One region of the Rhizobium sp. CCGE531 genome, then DNA from elsewhere that is predicted to be linked to it. Evidence: predicted binding sites of a transcription regulator. Region 1 holds the regulator's gene; each other region holds the start of a gene.
The links. Region 1 encodes LexA, which represses DNA repair genes until DNA is damaged. Its sites were predicted from a motif close to TGTTCNNNNTGTGTTCNG; they were not measured.
Positions count from the first base shown of each region.

Region 1 (3,281 bases):
CTGCTGGATAAGGCCGATATCTGGCTTGCTGGCCTGCGCAACAGCATTGGCGACCGGATCAGGGAAACCTTGCCGGGAGATACGGGCGCCTTTGCCGCAGCGCTCGTCACCGATGAGCGACGTGCGATCTCCAAGGATACGACCGAGTCGCTGCGAATTGCCGGTCTCACCCATATCATTGCAATTTCAGGGCTGAACATGGCGCTGTCGGCCGGCATCTTCTATATCGGCCTGCGCTATCTGTTCAGTTTGTTTCCGGGAGTTGCGCAGGCCTGGCCGACCAAGAAGTTCGCGGCCTTCGGCGCGCTTTTGACGGTAACGGCCTATTACCTTATTTCCGGCTTCGGCGTATCCGCCGAGCGCGCTTTCATCATGATGGCGATCATGCTGGTGGCCGTGCTTTTCGATCGGCCGTCGCTCAGCCTTCGCAATGTCGCCCTATCCGCCATCGTCATCCTCGTTCTGTCGCCGTCGCAGGTGCTTGGTCCAAGCTTTCAGATGTCCTATGCAGCGACGCTGGCGCTGGTGTCGGGCTATTCGCTATGGAAACGACGGCGGCATCGCGAAAACATTCTCTCGCGGATCCGTCTGCTAAGCCCGCTGCTGTTTGTCTCGCGCTTCTTCGGCGGCGTGTTGTCGACCTCGTTCATCGGCGGCGCATCGACGGCCATCTTCTCGATCGAGCATTTTCATCGGCTGGCGACATATGGTCTCGCCGCCAACCTCGCAGCCATGCCGGTCGTCTCCTTCATCGTCATGCCCTTTGGCATGGTGGCAATGCTGCTCATGCCCTTCGGCTTGGACGGGCCGTTTTGGAAAGTCACCGGAGAGGGACTGGAACTCGTCATCCTGATCGCCAAAACCGTGGCTGGCTGGGGAGGCGACATCACCTTCGGCCGCCAGCCAGCCTGGCTGCTGCCGATCTTCATTGCCGGCTTCCTGATCATGACCATGCTGCGGACCCGGCTTCGCCATTTGGGCCTGCTGTTGCTGCTCTCATCCACCGGCGTGGCGGCATTCGGCTCCGGCGTGCCGAAGCCGGATCTGATGATTTCCGAGGATGGTGTCCTGGTTGCGCTGCGGCAGGACGATATACTCGCCACAAATCGCGAAAGGCCGCAGGCTTTCATTTTCGAACAATGGCGGAAGGCACTGGTCGCAACCGAACATCAGCCGCCCACCATTCTCCCTGGCGATAGCCGGCTTCCGCAGATCAACAAGACGACCGATCGCCATCGCCGGTTAAGCGGGGAAGAGCAGAATGCTGTGCGCAAGGCAATGGAAGAAGCGCTCGACAGGACGATGCAGGGAAGCTTCGCCTGTCAGAAAGGCGCATGGTGCGTGGCGATGCTTGATAACGGCGCCATGTTGGTCACCATCGAAAATGCCGCCTATCTGCCGCCGGCTTGCGATACTGCAAACATCGTCGTGACGCCGATCCGGCTGCGGCTTGATCATTGCCGTTCCGGCGCAATGCTCATAACGGGCGCAACACTGCGAAGAACCGGCTCTCTTGAAATGACCCTCGGCGCCGATACGCCGATCATTTCCGCAGCATTCGAAAACCCTCGACGACCATGGACACGGCATCGAACTTACGATTGGCGCGCAGACAAGTCCGGCACGCCGATCGCGCCACAATCACCGGTCAGTGATAGCGCCGAATAAGGCCGACGAGCTTGCCTTGGACCTTGACGCGGTCCGGCCCGAAGATACGGGTTTCATAGGCGGGATTGGCGGCTTCCAGCGCGATGGAGGCGCCCTTGCGGCGGAAGCGCTTCAGCGTTGCCTCTTCGTCGTCGACGAGCGCAACGACGATATCGCCGGGATTGGCCGTCGTCGAATTGCGGATGATGACTGTGTCGCCATCGAAAATTCCGGCGTCGATCATCGAATCGCCCCTGACCTCGAGCGCATAATGCTCGCCGGAGCCGAGCATATCGGCGGGAACGGTAATGTCATGCGTATTGTTCTGAATGGCGGAAATCGGAACGCCGGCAGCGATGCGCCCCATGACCGGTACCGATACGGAACTATTGTGGTCGTCGTTCGCAACCTTTGCCGGGGCGGGCGGCGCGACCGGCTGAGGTTTGCCGAGGCTGCCCTCGATAACGCTCGGCGAAAAGCCGCGACGCGGCTGCAGGCTTGAATTATAGGCCTCCGGCAGCTTGATGACTTCGAGCGCCCGCGCCCTGTTCGGCAGGCGGCGGATGAAGCCGCGTTCCTCGAGCGCCGTGATCAGACGGTGAATGCCGGATTTGGATGCCAGATCCAGTGCGTCCTTCATCTCGTCGAAAGATGGCGGGACTCCCGACTCCTTCATCCGCTCGTGAATGAAGAGAAGCAGTTCCTGCTGCTTGCGCGTCAACATCGTCTTGGAACCCCAAATCAAGAAAAACCGTGAAACAAATCCAGAACGGACACTATATGTTCCATATGTGTTCCGCAAGTGCTTAAATTTCGGTAAAGCCTTGCCGGGCGGATCAAATAATTGCCGCCATCGAATGGATCGCCTGAAAACCCTTGAGAGTTATATCCGCGCTAATCCATCGATAAATATGAGAAATGCCGCTCTGTTCGTTTCGTGAACGCTTCAGGCCCATCTCCGGATCTTGATGTGCGGATGAAGACGACGATCCGCCGCATAAGCCGGCTACAGTTGAGAATCAGTGCGGTCCAGTTGCCAGGGTTGCGTCCGGTTTCCATTGTCGCGCGCCTTCACGGCTTGGTTTTCGTCTTGAATTCAGCTTTGTATGGGCGCAAATCTGCTTTTGCAGGCAAACAGGGGGAACCATGACTTTGTCGCCGCATCCGCTGGATCATCTCGTGCTGCCGACCGTCAACATCGCATTGGCGCGCGAACGGCTGGGCAAGCTCGGCTTCACGGTGGCGCCGGACGCCCGCCATCCGTTCGGCACCGAAAATGCCTGCGTCTTCCTTGCCGACAAGACCTATCTCGAACCTTTGGGCGTGGCATCCCAGGAGCAATGCGAGACGAGTATTGCCGACGGCAATGTCTTCGTTGCGCGTGACCAGGCCTATCGCTTCCGCGTCGCCGAGGATGGATTTTCGGCCGTGGTTTTCGGTACGGACGATGCCGTCGGCGATGACGAGCGTTTCAAGGTGGCGGCGATCTCGGCCGGACGCATGCTGGATTTCTCCCGGCAGATGAAGATGCCGGACGGAACGGAAACCACGGCCGGTTTTCGCCTCGCATTTGCGGCCGATCTGCGCGCGCCGGATTTCCTGGCCTTCTGCTGCCAGCGCATCAATCCGCTGCC
Region 1 covers NZ_CP032684.1:1,932,801-1,936,081, forward strand. The annotation lists gene CCGE531_RS09410 (ComEC/Rec2 family competence protein) at 1-1,668, shown strand, start outside; gene lexA (transcriptional repressor LexA) at 1,649-2,371, opposite strand; gene CCGE531_RS09420 (VOC family protein) at 2,794-3,281, shown strand, end outside.

Region 2 (3,281 bases), on a different replicon from region 1:
TCCTGCAGGCCAAGCAAAAGAAGAATTTCGGCACTGTTCTGGCCGAGCCCGATCGCCCGTGCCGGTGCTTTCTGGAATGTGACCTTTGCGCCGCAATTGTCGATTGTCAGGGGATAGCTGGTCGATGCGGCCGATGCTGCCGGTGCGGCAAGGCCGAGCGCCGCGCAAAGAGCCGGGACGGCCAAAAGTGATTTCAATATGGTCACGAAAAACATCCTGATCGTTTGCGGCCAAATATGGACGGGTGAAAACACCCGCGGCGGTATAGCCTTGCCAGCCGGTCACAAACAAGAGGGATTTACTCATATTTCTACAGATTCCGCGCGCGGGACCAGGACAAAGCCCGGATTCGCCAGTATCGCTTCCGTGACCGACCGTCAGATACCGAGATCGAGCTGGGATTGCGAGCGGCCTTCGTCGGCTCTTTCGTTCGTGAGGGATGACAGCGTGACGCCGAGCAGCCGAACCGGCCTCCTGAACGGATGGACGGTCGCCAGAAGCGCGGATGCCGCTTCTAGGATTTCGCCCATGTCCGCGACCGGAAAAGGGACGGTCCGACTGCGCGTCGCCTGCGTGAAATCGGAGTATTTGATCTTCACGGTCACCGTCTTGCCGCTGATGCCGCTTGCCTCGCAGTAGCGCCAGACCTTCTCCGCGAGCGGCTGCAATTCCGCCGTCGCCAGATCGAGGTCGTCGATATCCTCGGGAAAAGTATCCTCCGCGCCGACGGATTTGCGGATCCGGTCGGGTCTCACCTGGCGTTCGTCGATGCCCCGGGCGATCCCGTAGAAATACGGTCCGGACTTTCCGAAATGCTCCTGCAGGAAGGCGAGAGACTTCGACCTTAGATCGAGCCCGGTTTCGATCCCGTACTTGCGCATGCGCTCGGCGGTCGCTGGCCCCACGCCATGGAATTTGCTGACGGGGAGCGCCTCGACAAATGCCGGCCCGTTCTTCGGCGTGATCACCGCCTGGCCGTTGGGCTTGTTCAGATCGCTCGCCATCTTGGCGAGGAACTTGTTGTAGGAAATGCCGGCGGAAGCATTGAGCCCGGTGATCTGTTTGATCCTGGCCCGGATCTCCAGCGCGATCTCCGTGGCGATCTCCATGCCCTTGAGGTTTTCGGTGACGTCGAGATACGCTTCATCGAGTGAAAGGGGCTCGATCAGCGGCGTATATTCGGCGAAGACCTCGCGTATCTGCCGCGACACGGCTTTGTAGACGTCGAAGCGCGGCGGCACGAAAATCAGGTCCGGGCATTTACGCTTCGCAGTCACCGACGGCATGGCCGAGCGAACGCCGAAGGCGCGGGCCTCATAGCTTGCCGCCGCCACCACGCCGCGCGCCGCGGACCCGCCGACCGCAAGCGGCTTGCCGCGCAGTTCGGGATTGTCCCGCTGTTCGACCGACGCGTAGAAGGCATCCATGTCCACATGGATGATTTTGCGGACGGGCGTCGAGCTCATATCGTTCATTATCGTCTCGGCATCATGCTCTGCACTTCAGCACCGTCGTAGATTGTGGGGCTGAAACAAATGCGGAACATATCATCCCTGGCGACGATATCAAACCGGTTCCGGATCTTGCCGACAGAACTTCATCAAAGACCAAGCGTGCTGAGCCAGTTATCGAAACTCGACACCACAGCCGTGCGCGACGGCGCTTCCGTCTTGAAATCCCGAGAATGCCTGCGCACTTCGCTTGGGTTGTAGCCGAACTCATGGGTGAAGGCTCGGCAGAAGTTGGCGGCGGACTCGAAACAGAACTGATTGGCGATTTCGCCGATTTTCCGGCCATCGGCGGGATCGTTAAGTGCGGCGCGCGCAGCCAGAAGCCGTTTCCTTCGGATGTAGTTGAGCACTCCGCTCGAGGTCTGGAATAGCTCGTAAAGACGGGTCCGCGAAATTGCCAGTTCACGGCTTAGGGTTTCCGGCGTCAATTCCGCGGATCCCAGGTTGTTCTGAATGAAATGCCTTGCCCGGGTCATCAGCCCGCTTTGCGATATCTCGCCATCGATCTGGCAGTGCACCAAGGGAGCGATGGTATGGAACACCATTTCCCGAAGCTGGTTCCTGACGCTTGGAAGGTCGTCTCTGGTCAAACGAAGGAGATTGACTTCGAGAAAATCCATGTAGCTCGAAAGTAACGAGACGCGCGCGCCCCCAAGTACGATATTGCTGCTGGCGCTCGGCAATCCACCATAGGCGGCGAACAGATCGCATGGCAGGATCAGGGTCGTGGATTGCGCCGGCGAGGTTCGTCCGTAAAAGGGGTAGCCCAGCATCCGGATTTCCATCATGCCAGGCTCGTTTTCGACAACCTTGCCATTAACGCTCGCCCACGTCTTTCCGGTGCGCAGAAAGGTGATCTGCCAATGATCTATCGAGCTGAATCGTATTTTTTCCGCGGAGCGTTCGAAACTGAATGCCGGGGTATCCTGCTGAATGAGCAGGACACCTTCGAGGTTCCATACGACCTGCTTCACCGCGAACGGCTCACACGCTTTTGCTTGATTTTGCGGCCGCATATCGATCAGCGGAGCCATGCGCTCCTGCCAGGCCGCAAATTGCCGATCGGGGCGCAGTTCCCCGGTTGAAAATGACAGGGACGCCAGCTCCGTCCTTTCGGGGACTTCGCTGTAAAGCGGCGCCTGAGGAGAGCGGGGCCAGCGGCGGCGCTCGACAGCCTTGGGCTGTTCAAATGGAATACCTGCTTTGCTCCACATCATTGTAGCGATCCCTCGACACTACATGGCGTGTTGTACTTGCCGCGGCTGCAGCGCGTCCATTGAAAATTCTGCAGCTGGCCCCAACACCAGTTGATCATCTTAAAGCCAGAATTTGTCTGTGGATTGGCCGCCTTCTCGTAAGATCCAGCCTGATTCCCAACTTTTCATGCCGGTACGAATCTGATTCCCTATTGTAACAGGAAGAGAGAGGGGTAAACGCACGACAGGTGACGTCCTCGTCTTTGATGAGGCGGACGCTTCTGTTCGACAGCGTGGCGAGCAGCTTGGCAAAAGGCCAAACTGCCCGACTGATCTCCGGCGGCCATCGCAAGGAACGCAAAACTGATACCCGAGAGGGTCGCATTGCCGCAAACCTTACTTCAATACTCGTAACAGTTACTTAAGCATTATTCGTTAATAATTTCAAGAATTTTATCGAGAGACAGAAATAATTTTAATGGATGTGGAAACGAACATAGAGGATATGGAAGTAAGCAAATGGTAGTAAACCTGATTGAGCCGAAGTTTTATCTTTCTCGCCTTGTATCAACAT
Region 2 covers NZ_CP032686.1:223,074-226,354, forward strand. The annotation lists gene CCGE531_RS27330 (ABC transporter substrate-binding protein) at 1-206, opposite strand, end outside; gene dinB (DNA polymerase IV) at 378-1,475, opposite strand; gene CCGE531_RS27340 (AraC family transcriptional regulator) at 1,601-2,728, opposite strand; gene CCGE531_RS27345 (hypothetical protein) at 3,227-3,281, shown strand, end outside.
Region 2: the regulator LexA is predicted to act here: its motif matches at 1,528-1,545, upstream of dinB (DNA polymerase IV).

Region 3 (3,281 bases), 610 kb from region 1:
CGACGGCACAGGCGGTGTAGCGCCGCCAGCCGATGGTTTCCTTCAGGAATATGCTGCTGAGAATGGTCAGCATCATCGGCTCGACGAAAAAGATGGCAATGGCATCGGCAACTTCCATCACCTGCAGTGTGGTTACGAACGACACCATGGACAGCGTCAGCATGGCGGCACGGATGGCATGAACGCCGCCGCGCCGCCATGTCCACACGCCCCATTGCCGGCGCATCGCCATCATCGGCAGCGCAAAGAGCGTTTGAAGGATGAAGCGGGCGGCGGTGACTTCGGCCGGCGGGATCGTGGTTGCGGCGAGCTTGGAGAAGATGTCGATGATCGGCGAGAGGACGACGGAGAGGAACATCATCGCCAAGCCGAAGGTCAGCTCCGATTGCGGCAATCGGATCGAGGAGCCGCTGGAGGTGTTCATTGCAGAATTCCCATGAGAATCAGTTGTTTGCCGTCACCTGTTTGCACCAGCCGGCAAAGCGGGAAATGGCTTCATCGGCACCGATTTCGTTAAGCGTCTCGTGCCGCATGTCGGGATGGATCTCGGTTGTAATATGAGAGAAACCGGCGCTTTTCAAATGGTTTGCCAGCCAGGAGATCGCTTTCGCATTATCGGTTGCCGGATCCTTGCCACCCCCGACGAGATGGACGGGCATATCGCGCCGAAGCCGGTCGAGATAGGTCTTTTGCGGCGCCCGGAAGGTAAGCTCGAATATGTCGAGCCAGAGCGAGACGGAGGCGTCGAAACCGCACAGGGGGTCGGCGATGTATTTGTCCACGTGCTCGGGAATGCGCGAAAGCCAGTCGAAGTCGGTGCGGCGATTTGCGATCGACCGGCCCCAGGTGCCGAAAGTCAGCTTCGGCAAGGGGCCGCTTGGAACATCCGATCCCTTGAACATGCGCTCCGTCTTGAGGATGAGCTGGGCGGTGCGGCCGGCAAGGCCCGCATTGAAATTGGAGTTCCACACGGTGACGGCATCGAACTTGTCCGGATGTGTGACGACCGTGTTGAGGCTGATCAATCCACCCATGGAGTGGCCGAACAGGATGATCGGCAGGCCGGGATGAGCGCTTGCGGCAAGCTCGCGCATGGCGAGCACATCGGCGATGACATGGTCCACTCCACCTTTTCGCGCGAAGCGGCCGATGGGTGCGTCGTGGGCAACGGTCTCGCCATGGCCGCGATGGTCGTGCGCGTAGACGTGAAAGCCCTGAGCGGCCATCGCATCCGCAAAGGCTTCGTAGCGGCGGGAGTGTTCGGCAAGACCATGCGATATCAGCAGGATGCCGCGTGCTTCCGCAGTTGCCGGCAGGTGATGATAGGCAATCTTCGCGCCCGTCGGGCTATTCAGGCGCTGCGTATCCGCGAACATGCATTCGGTCCTCCCGTTTGAACGAAAGATTATCATCAGGCCGATTGCAATGGATAGGTGCCGAAGCACACAGAAATAAATCTTTCCGGGTACTACGATTCAGGATTGCGCCCGCTCCATCAAACTGCTTATTTGTTCCCATAATGTTCTATTGGAGGCAGGGAATGAGGCAGTTGCTTCGGGTATTTGCAGTTGTATTTCTTTCGGTCGGAACGGCCGCCAGCGCCATGGCGCAGGAGCATAGCCGTGGGCGGACGCGTTTTATCCTGGCCGCAAGCTGGGAACCGGCATTTTGCGCGACGAACCAGAAGAAGGCCGAATGCCGGAGCCAATCGTCGAGCAATCATGATGCCACGAACTTCTCGCTGCATGGCCTGTGGCCTATGCGGCAGGAATATTGCGATGTTTCGGAGGATTTGAAGCAGGCGGATCGCGGCCGCGACTGGAAGGATCTGCCGGCGGTGGAGCTGTCGCAGGAGGTCAAGGCGAAGCTGGACAAGGCAATGCCGGGCACGCAATCCGGCCTCGAGCGGCATGAGTGGATCAAGCACGGCACTTGTACGAAGCTCAGCGCCGACAAATATTTTTCAATCGCCGCCGGCCTGATCGCCGAACTCAATGCGTCGTCCGTGCGCCAGCTCTTCGCGGAGAATATCGGCAAGGAACTCGATGCCGAAAGCATCAAGGCTGCCTTCGACCAGAGCTTCGGCGAGGGCGCCAATGCGCGCATCAAGATGAGCTGCCGTCGGGTCGGCGATGTCAGGATGATTTCGGAGCTGACCATCGGCCTCTCGGAAGATGCGATCGAGCCACAGCAGGGTAACGAGCCGCGGCTCGCCAAACTGATCCAAAGCGCGGGCAGCACCGCCTTCGGCTGCGACCGCGGCGTGGTGGATGCCGCCGGTTTCTGAGGAAATACGGCCTTTCTGACCCGGATAATGCCCTCGGACAAGGTTTCGCCGTTGCCCGAGAGCGGGGTTTCGCCTACATAGCGGCACAATTCGCAATGTTATCCGCCCGTGGAGCAACCCAAGCTATGGCACGTCAGTTCATTTATCATATGGCCGGTCTGAATAAGGCCTATGGCGCCAAGAAGATCCTGGAGAATATTCATCTCTCCTTCTACCCCGACGCCAAGATCGGTATTCTCGGTCCGAACGGTGCGGGTAAGTCGACGGTGCTGCGCATCATGGCCGGCCTCGACAAGGAATATACCGGCGAGGCATGGCTGGCCGAAGGCGCCACCATCGGCTATCTGGCCCAGGAGCCGCAACTCGATCCTGCGAAGACTGCGCTCGAAAACGTCATGGAAGGCGTTGCGGCGAAGACCGACGTCCTCAATCGCTACAACGAATTGATGATGAACTATTCCGACGAGACGGCGGAAGAGGGTGCCAAGCTCCAGGACATCATCGACAGCCAGAACCTTTGGGATCTGGAAAGCCAGGTTGAGATGGCGATGGACGCGCTGCGCTGCCCGCCCGGCGATGCGGACGTCACCAAACTCTCGGGCGGCGAACGCCGACGTGTGGCCTTGTGCAAGCTACTGCTGTCGCAGCCGGACGTGCTGCTGCTCGACGAACCGACCAACCATCTCGACGCCGAAACCATCGCCTGGCTGGAAAAGCACCTGCGTGCCTATCCGGGCGCCGTGCTGATGATCACCCACGATCGCTACTTCCTGGATAACGTCACCGGCTGGATTCTCGAACTCGACCGCGGCCGCGGCATTCCCTACGAAGGCAACTACTCCTCGTACTTGCTGGCGAAGGCGAAGCGCATGCAGCAGGAAGGTCGCGAAGAGGCCGGCCGCCAGAAGGCGATCGCACGCGAACAGGAATGGATCGCCTCCAGCCCGAAAGCGCGCCAGTCGAAGTCCAAGGCCCGTATCCGCGCCTATGACGA
Region 3 covers NZ_CP032684.1:2,540,008-2,543,288, reverse strand. The annotation lists gene CCGE531_RS12380 (DMT family transporter) at 1-424, opposite strand, end outside; gene CCGE531_RS12375 (alpha/beta hydrolase) at 444-1,376, opposite strand; gene CCGE531_RS12370 (ribonuclease) at 1,541-2,287, shown strand; gene ettA (energy-dependent translational throttle protein EttA) at 2,413-3,281, shown strand, end outside.
Region 3: the regulator LexA is predicted to act here: its motif matches at 1,510-1,527, upstream of CCGE531_RS12370 (ribonuclease).